Regions from separate parts of the Halomonas sp. 5021 genome, predicted to be linked through region 3. Evidence: predicted binding sites of a transcription regulator. Region 3 holds the regulator's gene; each other region holds the start of a gene.
The links. Region 3 encodes sigma-54, which starts transcription at its own class of promoters, with help from an activator protein. Its sites were predicted from a motif close to TGGCACNNNNNTTGCTNT; they were not measured.
Positions count from the first base shown of each region.

Region 1 (4,126 bases), on a different contig from region 3:
GCCGCCAGCAGGTGCGGCTCGCCCCAGTGCGTCAGTCGACGACGCAACGTTAAAACATCATCATGTTGATCGCCAGGTCTGAGCGATTCTTCACGATGATCAAGGTAAGGCACGCTCGACTGCAATGACCGCGATTGGAAATCAATAAACGCAGCTCTTAGTCGACGGTACGCCGACGAGTCCGGACGTGCCTGGTCAAACGCCGCCGCCATATCCATCTGATTAACGGCCTTGGCCACCGCCCCCATCGAGTAACCTCGCGATGGCCGCTCAGCATCCCATTGAGCACTTAACTCTCGGGGATTCACCTGGCCACGATTCAAATGATCAAGCGCCTGCAAAAGCGCCTGGCTCGCTTGCAACTCAAACGTCACCTGGGCAGACTCCCCACCTGCCTGGCTGCGCTCAAACGCCTCCATGAGCGACGCTGACGCGTAGTTCTCAGGGTTTATACCGTCCTGCTCAAGCGCATTGAGACCTGCCACAAGCGCTTCCACGCTTGCCGCCGTCGTCCATACAGGCTGGTAATCGCGGTATTGATAGAAGCTTTTGATCGGCAACTGTTGTTCACTCGCCGTCACACGCACTTCCAGCGTGTCGCTAATGGGTGTTGTGTCTGCACCAGCACCACCCACCGCACCTACGCTCAGGCAAAGCGCCACCCCCATCGCCCAACGTCTTAATGGCTGCCGCTCGTTCATTGCCCTCTCCTTGCGTTACTATGGCTGTCCCAATAATGTACGTACTTACTTGTTATCATAGCGCGTTAGTGACTGCCTAACCGCGTTGTACTTTTCAGTATGGACCTATCTTTCAGGATGGACTTATATGGTGCCATTTTTTTCGCCGCGTGCCTGGCTTATTTACCTGCCCGCCACGTTATTGTCACTCCCGATCCATGCCTCCAGTTTTTATAGCCACATCGATAGCGCACCGCCCAATGGCGTTCTGCCGTTAAACCACCAACTGCTTCAGCTCGCGCCAGACGCCAGTCCGGAGGCGCTTCGCCTCGCTGCTAAAGCGCTCAGCTGTCGCGACCCTCACGCCGAGCGCTTGGCGGTGATCGATTACTCTCTACCGTCAACCGAGCCGCGGCTGTGGGTGTTCGATCTGGCCCAGCACGAACTGATGTTCCAAGAGCTGGTCTCCCACGGTCAAGGGTCGGGGGACGCCCTGGCGGAGACGTTTTCCAACATCCCCGACAGCCACCAATCCAGCATCGGGCTGTTTAAAACCATGAACAGTTACTACGGCCGCAACGGCTATTCACTGCGCTTGGAAGGCCTGGAGACCAACGTTAACGACAACGCCTACGAACGAGCCATCGTCATTCACGGTGCCGACTATGTCAGCGAAGCCTTTATTGACCAAACAGGGCGACTGGGTCGCAGCCACGGCTGCCCGGCGGTTCGCGAAGAAGTCACCTACCCCTTGATCGACAGCTTAAAGGGCGACCACTATGTGTTTGCCTACTACCCTGACCAGGAATGGGTGGCAACCTCACAGGTGATCAACTGCCCTAACGCACCGTCACTTGCCCACCGTTTTTAACGACTTATACCCAGGAGGCAAGTCGATGACGCAACCTAAATCGTTAGACCTGGCATTACAGGGCGGTGGTTCTCATGGCGCCTACACCTGGGGCGTCATTGACCGCTTACTGGCGGACTCAAGGGTCGAGATCGAGGGCATCAGCGGCACCAGTGCCGGTGCGATGAACGGCGTGGTCATGGCCGACGCGCTCACCCGGGGCGATAAAGAAACCGCCCGCGAGGCCTTGCACGATTTCTGGCGGGCCGTCAGCCGAGCGGGGATGGCAAGCCCTATTCGTCGCTCACCGCTGGACAAGCTGACCGGGAACTGGAGTCTCGAACACTCGCCGGGTTATATCGCCATGGACCTGATGAGTCGGCTGGTCTCGCCCTATCAGTTCAATCCTCTCAACGTGAATCCTCTACGCAACATTGTGGCCGAACGGATCGACTTTGATCGGGTCCGCCGCTGTGAACAGCTCAAACTCTTCGTGACTGCCACCAACGTCCGTACCGGTAAGCAGCGGGTCTTTCGTCGGCATGAGATGAGCCTTGATGCGGTCATGGCCTCCGCTTGCCTGCCATTTGTGTTCCAGGCCGTTGAAATTGACGGAGAAGCCTATTGGGATGGCGGCTACATGGGGAATCCGGCGCTTTTCCCGCTGATGGAGGAATGTAGCGCACGCGATATTCTGCTCGTTCAGATCAACCCCATTCGACGAGACGACTTACCCACCACGGCGTCAGCCATCATGAACCGCCTTAATGAAATCACCTTCAATTCAGCGCTGATCAAAGAGGTGCGCATGATCGCCATGCTTAAACAGGTGCTTGACGCCCAGGGTATCGAGAACTGCTATCAGCAGGCGTTGTTCCACCGCATCAGCGGTGAAGGTGCGTTACTGCCACTGTCGGTATCCAGCAAGCTGAATGCCGAGTGGCCCTTTCTATGCCACCTGTTTGAACAGGGCCATGCCGCCGCCGACCGCTGGCTGGAAGACAACATCGACGCGCTCGGCGAACGCTCCACGCTGGATATCGACGATGTCTATCTGGATGAAAGCCCGGCGCCTGCTACAGCACCAAACTAAGCCAAACCAGGCCTGCTGATGCCCAATGATGCAGCATTAGCATGATATTTATCTTTCAACCTGTTCCTCAAACACCCTCCCTTCAATAGTAACCAACTGATTAATATAATAAAAAACAACCATGGCAACCACTTTGCATAAATGTAAGCAGTGGTGGTAGGCGTGGACCAGGCCCAAGCGGGTACGAGTGCGTCGAACCTGACCTTCAATGAAGAAGGCATGTTCTCGTGAACCGATGACGCTGCGTGTTCACGCGCAGGGTGTTGAACTCGTAACAGAACCCGTGAGGCCATCCCATGGATATTCGCAACAAAGCCAACCGTATTCGGTTGCTCAATTTCTCTACGCCACAAATGCGCGCTTTCCATTTTTCGTGGTTTGCTTTCCATCTCTGCTTTTTTGGCTGGTTTGGCATTGCGCCGCTCATGGCGGTGGTACGTGAAGACCTAGCTCTCACCCAGACCCAGATCGGTAACACCATCATCGCCTCGGTCGCGATCACCGTCATTATCCGCCTGGTGATCGGCGTATTATGCGACCGCCTCGGGCCACGAAAGACCTATTCCGGCTTGTTGCTGCTCGGCTCCATTCCGGTGATGGGCATCGGCCTGGCCGACAGCTTTGAAACCTTCCTGCTTGCACGCCTGGCGATTGGGGCCATCGGTGCGTCGTTTGTTATCACTCAATACCATACTTCCATCATGTTTGCGCCCAATGTCGTGGGTACCGCCAACGCCACCAGTGCGGGCTGGGGGAACCTGGGCGGCGGCACGACACAGATCGTCATGCCGTTGATATTTGCCGGTATGTTGATGCTTGGAGTTAACGAGGCGTTGGGCTGGCGGTTAGCCATGGTCGTGCCAGGCGTTGTGCTGTTCTTCACCGGCATTGCCTATTGGCTATTTACCCAGGATGCGCCCGATGGCAACTTTGACGAGCTGCGCGCTCGCGGCGAGCTACCGCCCGCCAGCGGCGAAAACGGCGCGCTACAAAGCTTTACCGTCGCGGCAAAAGATATTCGCGTGTGGGCGCTGTTCGTCGTGTATGGGATTTGTTTTGGCGTGGAACTGACGATCAATAACATCGCCGCCATCTACTTTTTCGATAATTTTGACCTGACACTTGCCACCGCAGGTCTGATTGCCGGCCTGTTTGGCTTGATGAATATATTTGCCCGTACGCTGGGCGGCATATTTTCTGACTTGTTTGCCAAACTGGGGGGCCTGAAGGGGCGCGTGCGCTGGTTAATGGTCGCTCTCATTTGTGAAGGCATCGCCCTGATCGCTTTTTCACAAATGCATGTACTAAGCCTGGCGATCGGTATCATGCTGGTGTTCAGCCTGTTTGTGCAGATGGCCGAAGGTGCGACTTACGGGGTGGTACCCTTCATCAATAAAAAAGCCCTGGGCGCGGTGGCCGGTATTGTGGGCGCAGGCGGCAACGTTGGCGCCGTCTCTGCCGCCTTCCTGTTCCGCAGTGAAAGCCTGACCTATCAGCAAGGCC
Region 1 is NZ_JAXOVU010000011.1:55,370-59,495, reverse strand. Features, by position in the region: gene R3F64_RS15380 (L,D-transpeptidase family protein) at 1-701, opposite strand, end outside; gene R3F64_RS15375 (murein L,D-transpeptidase catalytic domain family protein) at 829-1,551, shown strand; gene R3F64_RS15370 (patatin-like phospholipase family protein) at 1,577-2,623, shown strand; gene R3F64_RS15365 (NarK family nitrate/nitrite MFS transporter) at 2,920-4,126, shown strand, end outside.
Region 1: R3F64_RS15365 (NarK family nitrate/nitrite MFS transporter) is a predicted target of sigma-54. The motif match lies at 2,746-2,763, and genes of this name have one in related genera.

Region 2 (4,126 bases), on a different contig from region 3:
GACACGCCGGATACCATGCACCAGTTGCTGGACACCCTGGCCCACGCGGTGACCGACTACCTTAACGCGCAGATTCGTGCGGGCGCCCAGGCGGTACAGATTTTCGATACCTGGGGCGGCGCGCTGACCACCCCGGCGTACCTCGAGTTTTCGCTGCGCTATATGGAGCAGATTGTCGCCGGGCTGATCCGCGAGCATGACGGGCGCCGGGTGCCAGTGATTCTGTTCACCAAGAATGGCGGCCAGTGGCTGGAACACATCGCTTGTGCCGGGTCCGATGCCGTGGGCATCGACTGGTCCACAGAGCTTTCCGATGCCCGCGCCCGGGTCGGCCACAAGGTCGCGCTACAGGGCAACCTGGACCCCAACGTGCTGTTCGCGCGGCCTTCCGCGATCCGCGCCGAAGTTGCCCGCGTGCTGGAAAGCTACGGCCATGGTCCCGGGCATATCTTTAACCTGGGCCACGGCATCAGCCAGTTCACCAACCCGGATCATGTCACCGCCTTCATGGAAGCGCTGCACGACCTTAGCCCGCAATATCATCAGAGCATCGCGACCCAATCGAACGATGCACATCCGGGAGCCCAGCCATGAGCAAATTACGTGACGACCAGTGGTTTACCGAAGTCTTCGATAGCCACGGCAGTGCTTTCTCGCTGAAAGTCACTGATAAACTGCTGGATGTGCAAAGCGCCTATCAGCACCTGGAAGTCTATGCCACCGAGACCTATGGCAACCTGCTGGTGCTGGACGGCTGCGTGATGCTCACCGACCGCGATAACTTTCTCTACCACGAGATGATTGCCCATCCGGCGTTGTTCACCCATCAGGCCCCCAAGCGGGTGGTGATCATTGGCGGCGGCGACTGCGGGACACTCAAAGAAGTATTGCGTCACCCTGGCGTTGAACACGTCACCCAGATAGATATCGACGAGGAAGTCACCAAAGCCTCCGAGCGCTTCTTTCCAGCGCTGGTGGAATCGAACAATGATCCCCGCGCCGAGCTGCTGTTCGCCGATGGCGTCAAGTGGGTGGACGATACCCCCGACGAGAGCATCGATGTACTGATTATCGACTCCACCGACCCGGTTGGCCCAGCCGAGGGCCTGTTTAAAACCGATTTCTTAAGGCGCTGCCATCGCATCCTTAAAGACGGCGGCGTCATGGTACAGCAGAGCGAATCGCCGCTTTACCATAGCGGCACCATCATTCGTGAACTGCGCAACGACATGCAGGAAGCCGGGTTTGACAGCGTCGCCACGCTGCCCTTCCCGCAGCCAGTGTATCCGTCCGGCTGGTGGAGCGTGACACTGGCAGGCAAAAACACCGACGTGAACACCTTTCGCGAGCAAGCAGTTGCCAACCACGACCTGCCGCTTGAGTACTACACGCTGGAAGCCCATCGCGGCGCACTGGCGTTACCACCGTTCATGCGCAGGGCCATCGCCGCCAAATAATCCCGCCAGAAGACCGCTTTTCATCATTGCCCACTGCCTCCCCGCCCCACAAAGGTGCAGGGAGGGTGGGCATTTTTATTTTTTGCACCTAGACGTTCGTATCAAACGTTCGATTTATCGTTGAAAAGCGCTGAATCAGCGCCTGTACCCCTTTTGGCATCTTCCTTGCTAGGTTTAGTCACATGCTACGGCATGGATAACGATTTCAAACAATTCGAGGGAACCTACATGTTGAATAAAAAACACTTGGCGCTGCTGGTATCTGCTGGTTCGATTACCCTTGCGGGTATGACCACCGCTCAGGCCGACACGCTGGAAGATACCCGGGATAACGGCGCCGTTCGTTGCGGCGTCAGCGATGGCTTACCCGGCTTCTCGGCACCGGATGACGATGGCAATTGGCAAGGGCTTGACGTTGACGTCTGCCGCGCCGTCGCCGCCGCCGTACTCGGTGATGCCGACGCGGTTGACTACATTTCCCTCAATGCCGTAGAGCGCTTCACGGCCCTGCAGTCTGGCGAAGTGGATGTACTGTCACGCAACACCACCTGGACCACGACGCGCGACACCACGTTGGGTCTCAATTTCACCGGCGTAACGTTCTATGACGGCCAAGGCTTCATGGTGTCACGGGATCTGGGGATTACGGGCGCAGATGAGTTAAACGGTGCGTCCATCTGCATTCAGTCAGGTACCACCACCGAGCTAAACCTCGCCGACTACTTCCGTGCTAATGACATGGAATTCAACCCCATCGTATTTGATACCTCCGAACAAACCGTGGGCGGCTACCAGGCAGGACGCTGTGACGTACTGACATCCGACACTTCTCAGTTGGCCGCCCTGCGTATCCAGCTAGATAACCCTGAAGGCTCAATGATTCTTTCGGACGTGATCTCCAAAGAACCGCTGGGCCCCGTGGTACGCCAGGGCGATGATACCTGGTTCAACATCGTGAAATGGTCGCTGTTCGCCATGATCAACGCTGAAGAATACGGTGTTACCAGCGAAAATGTCGACGAGATGACATCGTCTGAAGACCCCAATGTTGCACGACTGCTCGGCCAGGATGGCAACTACGGCGAAGGCATGGGACTGGAGGCTGACTGGGCCTACAACATCATCAGCCAAGTCGGCAACTACGCTGAAAGCTTCGACCGCAACGTGGGCATGGGCTCACCGCTTGAAATTGAACGCGGTGTCAACGCCCTGTGGACTGACGGTGGCTTCCAGTATGCTCCGCCGATTCGCTAAGCGTCTCGCTTGACCCCTGGCCCGCCATGCCCTGTTGCCAGGGTATAGGCGGGCCATCTGATTGACTTTCCGTATCGCGGAGACGCCACCCATGTCTGTACGACCCAATGCTCGCCCCGTCGGCCAAAAGCCGCCGTTCTGGCGAGACCGCGCGAAGCGCGCGCTTATTTTCCAAATCCTCTTAGTCACCGCTGTGGTGGCTTTTCTTATCTATATAATCGGCAACACCCAAGCCAACCTTGAGGCTCGAGGCATCACCACTGGCTTTGGCTTTTTAAGCAACACCGCCGGCTTCGGTATTGGCCAGACCTTGATCGAGTACTCCTCCCAGAGTAGCTACGGCCGTACTTTCGTGATCGGCCTGCTTAACACGCTGCTGGTCGGTGGATTGGGTGTGTTGGCCGCCTCGATTATCGGTTTTATTGTCGGTATCGCGCGGCTTTCGCCCAATTGGCTGATCGCTAGGTTAGCCAACGCCTACATCGAAACCTTCCGTAATATTCCGCTGCTGTTGCAGATTTTCTTCTGGTACTTCGCGGTACTGCGGGCTCTACCCAGCGCCCGGGAGAGCATGGCGTTTGGCGAAGCCATCTTTCTCAATGTGCGTGGGCTATATCTGCCCCAACCGCTGTTCGAGTCAGGCTTCGGACTGATTCCTGCCACCTTTGTGGTGGCGATCGTTGCCAGTATCGCGCTGATTGTCTGGAATAAACGTCGCCATGAAGCCACCGGCAAACGCCTGCCGGTTTTCTGGATGTCCCTGGTGATTATTTTTGGTCTTCCACTACTGGTGCTCGTCGTCACGGGTGTACCGGTGACCTGGGAAATGCCGGTACTGCGCGGCTTCAACTTTGGCGGTGGCATCACCATCATTCCCGAGTTTCTAGCCCTGTGGCTGGCGCTGTCCATCTACACCGCGTCGTTCATTGCCGAAATTGTGCGTTCGGGTATTCAGGCGATCCCTCATGGGCAAACGGAAGCCGCCCAGGCACTCAGCTTGCCGCGCAAACTCGTCCTGCGTCTGGTGATCATTCCACAAGCCATGCGGGTCATTATTCCGCCGCTCACCAGTCAATACCTCAACCTGATAAAGAACTCTTCCCTGGCCACCGCCATCGGTTATCCCGATCTGGTCTCGGTGTTTGCTGGCACCACGCTCAACCAGACCGGTCAGGCCATCGAGGTGATTGCCATGACCATGGCGGTTTATCTGATCATCAGCTTGCTGGTGTCCATGTTCATGAACTGGTTCAACGCTCGCGTTGCGCTGGTCGAACGCTAGGCCGGAGACGACCTTTATGATTCACAACAAAGACATGATACCCGAGCAGCCTGCTCCGAAAGGCACCATCGGCCCCATTGCCTGGCTACGCGGCAACCTGTTCAACGGCCCCATTAATAGCCTGTTCACGCTG
Region 2 is NZ_JAXOVU010000002.1:349,605-353,730, reverse strand. Features, by position in the region: gene hemE (uroporphyrinogen decarboxylase) at 1-594, shown strand, start outside; gene speE (polyamine aminopropyltransferase) at 591-1,457, shown strand; gene R3F64_RS05325 (amino acid ABC transporter substrate-binding protein) at 1,686-2,711, shown strand; gene R3F64_RS05320 (amino acid ABC transporter permease) at 2,803-3,993, shown strand; gene R3F64_RS05315 (amino acid ABC transporter permease) at 4,010-4,126, shown strand, end outside.
Region 2: R3F64_RS05325 (amino acid ABC transporter substrate-binding protein) is a predicted target of sigma-54. The motif match lies at 1,612-1,629, and genes of this name have one in related genera.

Region 3 (4,126 bases):
GGCGAGCTCTCGCGGGCCACGGCGCTGGGCGAACGGGCCTATTTGCGGCGGCAGCCCGAAGACCAGGATGGCCCGATGGAAGGCTGGGGTCGAAGGGTGATCTACCATGTCGCCGAGCGACGCGTCGAGTTGATTGACCAGGCGGAAATCATCCAGCAAGGCGACCGCTTCACCGGGGGGCGGCTGGAATACTTTATCGACCGCGAGTTCGTCAAGGCGCGCTCCGACGTCGACAATCAAGAGTCGCAGCGCATCCGCATGACGCTGCAACCCGAGGGATAAGGAGAGCCTGATGGCAGCTGCCGACAACAGCGCAACACGAACGCTATACGCCCGCCATTTGGCGAAAAGCTACAAGCGCCGACGCGTCGTAAAAGACATCAACCTGGATATCTCACAAGGCAGCATCGTCGGTTTGCTCGGCCCCAACGGCGCCGGTAAAACCACTTCATTCTACATGATTGTCGGCCTGGTCAAGGCAGATGCAGGCAGCGTCGGGATTGATAGCCTGGACCTTTCCCGAGCACCCATGCACGAGCGCGCCAAGGCAGGCATTGGCTATTTGCCCCAGGAGGCGTCGATCTTTCGCAAACTCTCCGTCGCCGACAACATCATGGCCATTTTACAAACCCGTCACGACCTGGATCGAGCCGGACGCGAAGCACGCCTGGAAACACTCCTGGAAGAGTTCCACATTACCCACATCCGCGACAATATGGGCATGAGCCTTTCCGGAGGCGAACGGCGCCGCGTCGAGATCGCCCGGTCCCTCGCGACAGAGCCTGCGTTCATCCTGCTTGATGAGCCTTTCGCAGGTGTAGACCCCATCTCCGTGGGCGATATCAAGTCGATCATCCGCGCCTTGAAGGAGCGAGGTATTGGCGTATTGATTACCGATCATAACGTGCGTGAAACGCTGGATATTTGCGATGTGGCGTATATCGTCGGCGACGGGCATATTATCGCCAGCGGTTCGCCGGCCGCTATTCTTGACAACCAGGAGGTGCGTGACGTTTACCTAGGTGCTGATTTCCGTCTCTAAAGCCAGCAATGGCATATTTATTGCCGATGGCATACTTATTGCACTTGCACCCAAACACAACTCGCACTAGGGTGGATGCTTTCCGATAAACGAGTGGTTCTCAGATGGTCATGAAAGCTTCTCTTCAACTGCGGATCGGCACTCAGCTCACCATGACACCCCAGCTGCAGCAGGCAATTGCCCTGCTACAGCTATCAACGCTCGATTTACGCCAGGAAATCCAGCAAGCGCTTGACGCCAACCCCATGCTCGAGCAGGAAGATGAGTTCAGCGAAAGCGAGCAAGCTGACAGCGAGCCGGAAGCAAGCGAGTGGGCAGATAGCATTCCCAAGGAGCTATCCGTCGATAGCGACTGGTCAGATACCTATCAGGATACGATGGGCAGTGGCAGCACAAGTAGCGAGGGACCTGACTTCGAGCGCCAGGCCACCGGGCAAACGCTGCATGGCCACCTCCTCTGGCAACTCGCCATGACCGATTTGAGCCAACGTGAACAGTTGGTGGCCGAGAGCCTGATTGACGCACTGGATGCTAACGGTTATCTCACCCAGCCCCTTGCCGATATCCGCGAAGGACTGCGAGACCAGGGCGTGGAAGGCCTCAGCCAGCGCGAGGTTGAGACCATTCTACTGCGACTGCAACAGTTCGAGCCCACCGGCATCTTCGCCCGCGATCTTCGCGAATGCCTGATGCTTCAGCTCGCCGCACTACCCGGTGATACACCGCTGCTGATTCCTGCGCGGCGTCTGGTTCGCCAGTTCCTTGAAGCGCTGGGTAAAAATGATCAGCGCCTCCTCAAGCGAAGACTCGGCCTGGACGATGCGCAACTCGATGACGTCATCCAACTGATCAGAAGCCTGGACCCGCGCCCCGGCAGCGTTTACAGCGCCACTGACGATAGCTACGTGATTCCCGACCTGGTGGTTCGCCACGATAACGAAGGCTGGCACCTCGAACTCAACCCAGAGGCCTTACCCAAGCTCAGGATTCAACCCGACTACGCTAGCCTGATCAAGCGCGCCGACAAGAGTCATGATAACCAGTTCCTCAAGGATCACTTGCAGGAAGCCCGCTGGCTGATCAAAAGCCTCTCCAGCCGCAACGACACCCTGTTACGCGTCGGCCGCGAAATCATCACTCGCCAGATCGGCTTTCTCGAACACGGCGAAGAGGCCATGAAACCGCTTATACTGGCCGATATTGCCGATGCGGTAGAGATGCATGAGTCGACCATCTCTCGCGTCACCACCCAGAAGTTCATCCATACACCGCGGGGCATTTTCGAGCTTAAATACTTCTTTTCCAGCCAGATCAGTGGCCAGGACGGCGACAGCCACTCCAGCACGGCCATTCGCGCTCGTCTCAAAAAACTGATTCAGGAAGAACCCCCCGGCAAACCTTTGTCAGATAGCCGTCTGGTCACCCTGCTGGAGGAAGCCGGCATCCACGTGGCACGTCGCACGGTTGCCAAATACCGCGAAGGCATGGGCATCCCTTCGTCCAGCGAACGGCGTCGCTTACGTTAAGCAAACGGAAACTCAACACAAGGGCTTTGCTTAACGCCAAAAAGGGTTACAATCGAAGGACAGTCCGACGGATAAGGAGTACGTCAATGCAAGTCAATATCACCGGTCATCATGTAGATCTGACTGACGCCTTGCGTGACTATGTCAACGAAAAGCTGGAACGCGTTGAGCGCCATTACGACAACATCACCACCGTGCAGGTAACGCTCTCGGTCGAAAAAGAGCGCCAACAGGCCGCCTGCACACTCCACGCTGCTGGGGCTGACTTGCATGCTGAGGCCCTCGATAATGACATGTACGCCGCCATCGACGCCCTGGCGGACAAGATTGATCGACAGCTCGTTAAGCATAAGGAAAAAGCACAAGCCCGCGCCCAGGGCGCAGGTGTGCGTTAATTCAATGACGTTGGCCACAATCCTCCCCCCGGAACGCGTTCTCTACGATGTGCCCGGGGGCAGCAAAAAACGGGTGCTGGAGTTTTTCAGCACCTTTATCGCACAAAACATTCCCAGCCTCGACAGCCAGGAAGTGTTCAGCCGTTTGATTGGTCGTGAACGCCTCGGCAGTACGGGGATTGGCAACGGCGTGGCGATTCCCCATGCTCGAAGCCCGCACTGTGATTCACCTATCGCCGGCTTTCTCAAACTCAATGAAGCGGTCGACTTTGACGCCATTGATGGCGACCCGGTTGACTTGGTGTTTGTTCTTCTCGTGCCTGAAGAAGCCGACGACACCCACCTCGCACTGCTGGGACAAGTTGCTTCCATCATGAATGATGCCGACACGCGCCAGCAGCTACGTAAGTCGGGTAGTCAACGTGAATTGCTGGACCTCATCTCCGCCAAGATACGCGACCAGGCGGCCAGCCTTTAATAGGTCGGCACGTAATGAACCGTCCTGACCAAGGGGCGTTTATCCAAGTCGCTTGACCGCAAGCAAGAGAGCCTTCATGCAACTCGTCATTATTAGTGGCCGATCGGGGTCAGGCAAATCGATAGCCTTACAGGCACTGGAAGATCTGGGTTATTACGCCATTGATAACCTGCCCGCCATGCTATTGGACTCGCTGGTGGATGAGTTGCGTGATCAGGGTGATCGCTCCCACTTGGCTGTCAGCATTGATGCACGCAATCTGCCAGGCGCACTTGCCAAACTTCCAGAACTGCTCAAAGAGCTTCGACAGCGGACCATCAAGTGCCAGATCGTGTATCTCACCACCGACGCACGTATTTTACTGGAGCGCTATTCAGCCACTCGCAGGCGGCATCCGCTCACGCGCAACAGCAGTCTCACGCTAGAAGAAGCCATCGACAAAGAAGAGCAAACGCTGCACGAGATACGCGATCTGGCCGATTTGACCATCGACACAACGCGGCTTTCAGTCCATGACCTTCGTCGGCGCATCACCGACCAGGTCGCCCATCAGCGGCGCGATGAGCTAACGCTGACCTTCGAGTCCTTCGGCTATAAGCGCGGCGTTCCGCTGGATGCCGATATTGTCTTTGATGTCCGTTGCCTGCCAAACCCCTACTGGGACCCTGTGCTACGAGGCTCCACT
Region 3 is NZ_JAXOVU010000001.1:135,639-139,764, reverse strand. Features, by position in the region: gene lptA (lipopolysaccharide transport periplasmic protein LptA) at 1-282, shown strand, start outside; gene lptB (LPS export ABC transporter ATP-binding protein) at 293-1,042, shown strand; gene R3F64_RS00625 (RNA polymerase factor sigma-54) at 1,147-2,568, shown strand; gene hpf (ribosome hibernation-promoting factor, HPF/YfiA family) at 2,655-2,963, shown strand; gene R3F64_RS00615 (PTS sugar transporter subunit IIA) at 2,968-3,441, shown strand; gene rapZ (RNase adapter RapZ) at 3,518-4,126, shown strand, end outside.

Region 4 (4,126 bases), on a different contig from region 3:
ATAATCGTCGCACCCAGTGCCGAAGGCGACAGCGGGTCGGCAGTAATTGCCACCAGGCCAGCCAGCGCGCCGTTGAGCGCCATGGTGAGGTCCGCTTTACGGAACCACAGCTTGGCAAGAATCAGGGCGGCAATCACACCACCGGCAGCCGCGGCGTTGGTATTCACGAACACCTGGGCGACGTTATTGGCGGAATCAACCGCGGCCAGTTTCAATTCAGAGCCACCGTTAAAGCCGAACCAGCCCATCCACAGAATGAAGGTACCCAGCGTCGCCAGCGGCATGTTGGCACCCGGAATCGCGTGGATAGAACCATCTTTGCCGTACTTGCCCTTACGCGGACCCAGCACGATAACGCCTGCCAACGCGGCTGCGGCACCGGCAAGGTGTACAATGCCCGAACCGGCGTAGTCAGAGTAGCCAACTTCGGCCAACCAGCCGCCGCCCCAGGTCCAGTAGCCAGATACCGGATAGATCACGGCAGTCATGACGACAGCAAATGCCAGGAAGGCCCACAATTTCATGCGTTCAGCGACCGCACCCGAGACGATCGACATTGCGGTTGCGACAAAGACGACCTGGAAGAAGAAGTCGGAACGCATGGAATAGTAAGGTGCGTCATCGCCACCGGCGGTGACCGCATCCACGCTGTTCTCAGCGCCGATCAGGAAGCCCAGGTTGGGCAGGAAGCCACCGGCGTTGCCGGAGTACATGATGTAGTAGCCCACCAGCAGGTACATGGTGCAGGCAATCGCAAACAGCGCGATATTCTTGGTGAGAATTTCAGCGGTGTTCTTGGAACGCACCAGGCCAGCTTCCAGCATGGAGAAGCCAGCGGCCATCCACATGACCAGCACACCGCAGATCAGAAAGTAAAACGTATCGAGCGCGTAGCTCAGATCAGTCAACTCATTCATTGTAAGTTCCCCGTTGAACTAAAGAAATGACCCGTAAAGCCAGGTTTAAACGGCGTCCGCACCGCGCTCACCCGTCCGAATCCGAATAACGTCTTCAAGCGGCGTGACAAATACCTTGCCGTCGCCGATCTTGCCGCTGTTGGCCGCGCTGCAGATCGCATCGAGCACGCTTTCGAGGCGACCGTCGTCCACGGCGACCTCGACTTTTACCTTGGGCAAGAAATCGACCACGTATTCAGCGCCGCGATATAGCTCGGTATGGCCTTTTTGACGGCCGAAGCCTTTAACTTCGGTGACGGTAATGCCCTGAACACCGTTGTCGGCCAGTGCTTCGCGAACGTCGTCGAGCTTGAATGGCTTGATAATGGCGGTGATGAGTTTCATCCCGAATCTCCCCTGCTGGATTAAGGAGCGGCCGAGCCGCCCAAAAAAAGTGCCTGCTCCACTAATGCGCATACCGTGCCATCTGATTTTTTTTACTTATATTTCATTTATTTAAAGGCAATAGTGTGGGGCATACTGGCGACTCACCGCCCGCCATACACGCTAACAAGCCGGGTATTGCACCAAAATTGCTCAAAGGCAAAACGCAAACGCCCCACCGTAGGGCATCAGCCAGCGGCACAAATTAGCCCAAGAAGCATGCGAATCCCGCCTGGGTTGCGTATCCTGATGATCAGATAGCTGTATCGAGACATTGACCGTTAGGAGAAAGCCATGGCGCCTCAAGACCATATTAGCCGACTCGCCCAGCAAATCGGCGACCGCTTGCAGAACGCTTCCCAAGCGCCTGAAGATATCCAGAAAGGGGTTCATCAGGTGGTGCGGGGGGCCTTTGACCGCCTGGAACTGGTGTCCCGGGAGGACTTCGATATTTTGATGGACGTATTGCAGCGCACCCGCTCACGGGTAGAAGCGCTGGAACGCCAGGTCGCCAGCCTCGAAGCCGCCGTGGACGCCCAGGCAGCCGATGCCTCGACGCCCGTCGAAGCCGAGGCACCGCCGCTACCCGCAGAGCCCCAGGCGGATTCCGATAACGTCGACACCAAGGAAGATCAAGACGAATCCAAATCGCAATGATGAATGCGAATAGATATCATTGATTATTATTGTGCACATGGTAACGTAATTCGCATTCAATGATGCAGGCAATGCATCAATGCCCCATTTTGATGCATTGCCGAATTTCACCGTTACGTGATGCACGCATGACCACCGCCACCTTCGGCCCTCAAGTCAGTCAACCGCTTTATGAGCTAACACCGGGGACGCTTGCCCAGCTAGGCCAGCGTTTCGGTATTGACTATCGCGTTCGCAATGCATCTGCCGGGGCGAGCGTCGCCACCGGCAGCGTTCGCGACGTTGCCCTGCCTCAAGCAATGCACTTGACGCTTTCCGATCTATGCGTGAACTGCGCCTATAGCTCAGCCTCTCGCCAGACAGTGCCCTGGTTTATCAGCGTGGTACTCGAGGGGCACATCACCGCCCGCCTGGGGGATCAACGCCTGGAACTCAAGGCAGGCGACGGCATGTGCGTCCATTTCACTGCCGAGCAGCCGCTGACCGTTTTTCAGCCGGCTCAGGCAAGGCTGCACACAGTGAACCTGGCAGTGCTCGCCACCACCAACTTGGACCTGCCATCGACGCCCCCAACGCCGGGCTTATACCCTTGGCGCTTGTCGGACGCCTTTACGCAGATGTTACGCCATACCACCGCCGAACCACTGGCCGACTGGCGCCAGCCACTGATCTGGCAAGGCCTGGCCCTGCAACTGCTGGGTGAAGGGTTACCCCAATGTGCGCGGCAAGACCCAGCTCAGGCGCAGCCGATTATACCGGCCCGCGACGAGGCGCGTTTAGCCGCCCTCCATACCCGGTTGGCGTCCCATCCCGAGCACGCCTACTGCCTCAGCGACCTGGCAAGAGAAGTGGCGATGAGTCCAAGCAGCCTGCGCCAGAAATTTCGTGCCCGCTATGGCTGCTCAATTTTTGAGCATCTACGCCAATGCCGACTGGCCAAAGCCTATCAGGCTCTTCAACGTGGGATGAGTGTTCAGCAAGCCGCCCACACCTGTGGCTATCGTCACGCCACCAATTTCGCCACGGCGTTTCGTCGCCGCTTTGGCATCGCACCCCATGACGTCATTTCACAGCGCGCCCCCAGATGAATTTGGCATTGCGCATAGCCAATTTGGCAGATTGCATACCTACTTCCTGCATTAAAAAGTAACAATTCTCATTACTAAAACTATCAAGGGATCCTTGCCATGCCAATTTCAGCTTGCCACTTCCGCCCATCGCTGCTGGTCATTGCCGTGGCCATCGCCAGCGGCGTGCCTTTTGCAGCCGCTCAGGAAGCCCAGCGCGACAAACTGGGCACGGTGACCGTTACCGCTCAGCAGGCGGCCACCAAGGTGGAAACGCCGTCGATCGAAACGCCCCAGAGCGTGTCCACCATTACCCGCGAGGATATGGACAATCGTGGCGTTAGCACGGTACAGCGTGCCACCGACTACACGCCCGGGGTCTATAGCAACCAGATCGGCGCGTCCAACCGCTTCGACTACCTGGTGCTGCGAGGCTTCTCCGACGGCAGCTTGAGCAACACCTTTCTTGACGGCCTGAAACTCATCGGCGATACCAACTCGCATAGTTCCCTGCGCGTCGACCCGTGGTTTCTGGACAGCATTGAAGTCGTCAAGGGCCCCGCCTCGGTACTCTACGGCCAGGCCTCGCCAGGGGGAGTGGTGGCACTTAACAGCAAGCGCCCCGAGTTCCAGTCCGGCGGCGAGCTACGCTTCCGCGTGGGTAACAACAACCAGCGCAGCGCCGCCTTTGACCTGACCGGCCCACTCGGGGAAGAACAGCGCGTGGCCTATCGACTGGTGGGCATTGCCAGCGCCGCCGATACCCAGTTTGGTCCGACAGAGGAGGAACGCTACGCCATTGCACCGTCGCTCACCTGGGATATCAGCGACGCCACCAGCCTGACCCTGGACGCCTACCTGCAGGACGAACCCGAGGGCGGCTACCACTCCGGCGTGCCTTACGAAGGCGCCGTGGTCCCGCGCAACGGACGCAAGATAAGCAATAACTTCTTTGACGGCGAGGAAGATTATGAGGCCTATGAGCGGACCCAGCGCATGGTGGGCTATGCCCTGGAGCACCGTTTCAATGACGACTGGACCGCGCGCCAGCAGCTGCGCTAT
Region 4 is NZ_JAXOVU010000002.1:331,427-335,552, reverse strand. Features, by position in the region: gene R3F64_RS05240 (ammonium transporter) at 1-917, opposite strand, end outside; gene R3F64_RS05235 (P-II family nitrogen regulator) at 963-1,301, opposite strand; gene R3F64_RS05230 (accessory factor UbiK family protein) at 1,635-1,997, shown strand; gene R3F64_RS05225 (AraC family transcriptional regulator) at 2,126-3,085, shown strand; gene R3F64_RS05220 (TonB-dependent siderophore receptor) at 3,185-4,126, shown strand, end outside.
Region 4: R3F64_RS05235 (P-II family nitrogen regulator) is a predicted target of sigma-54. The motif match lies at 1,365-1,382, and genes of this name have one in related genera.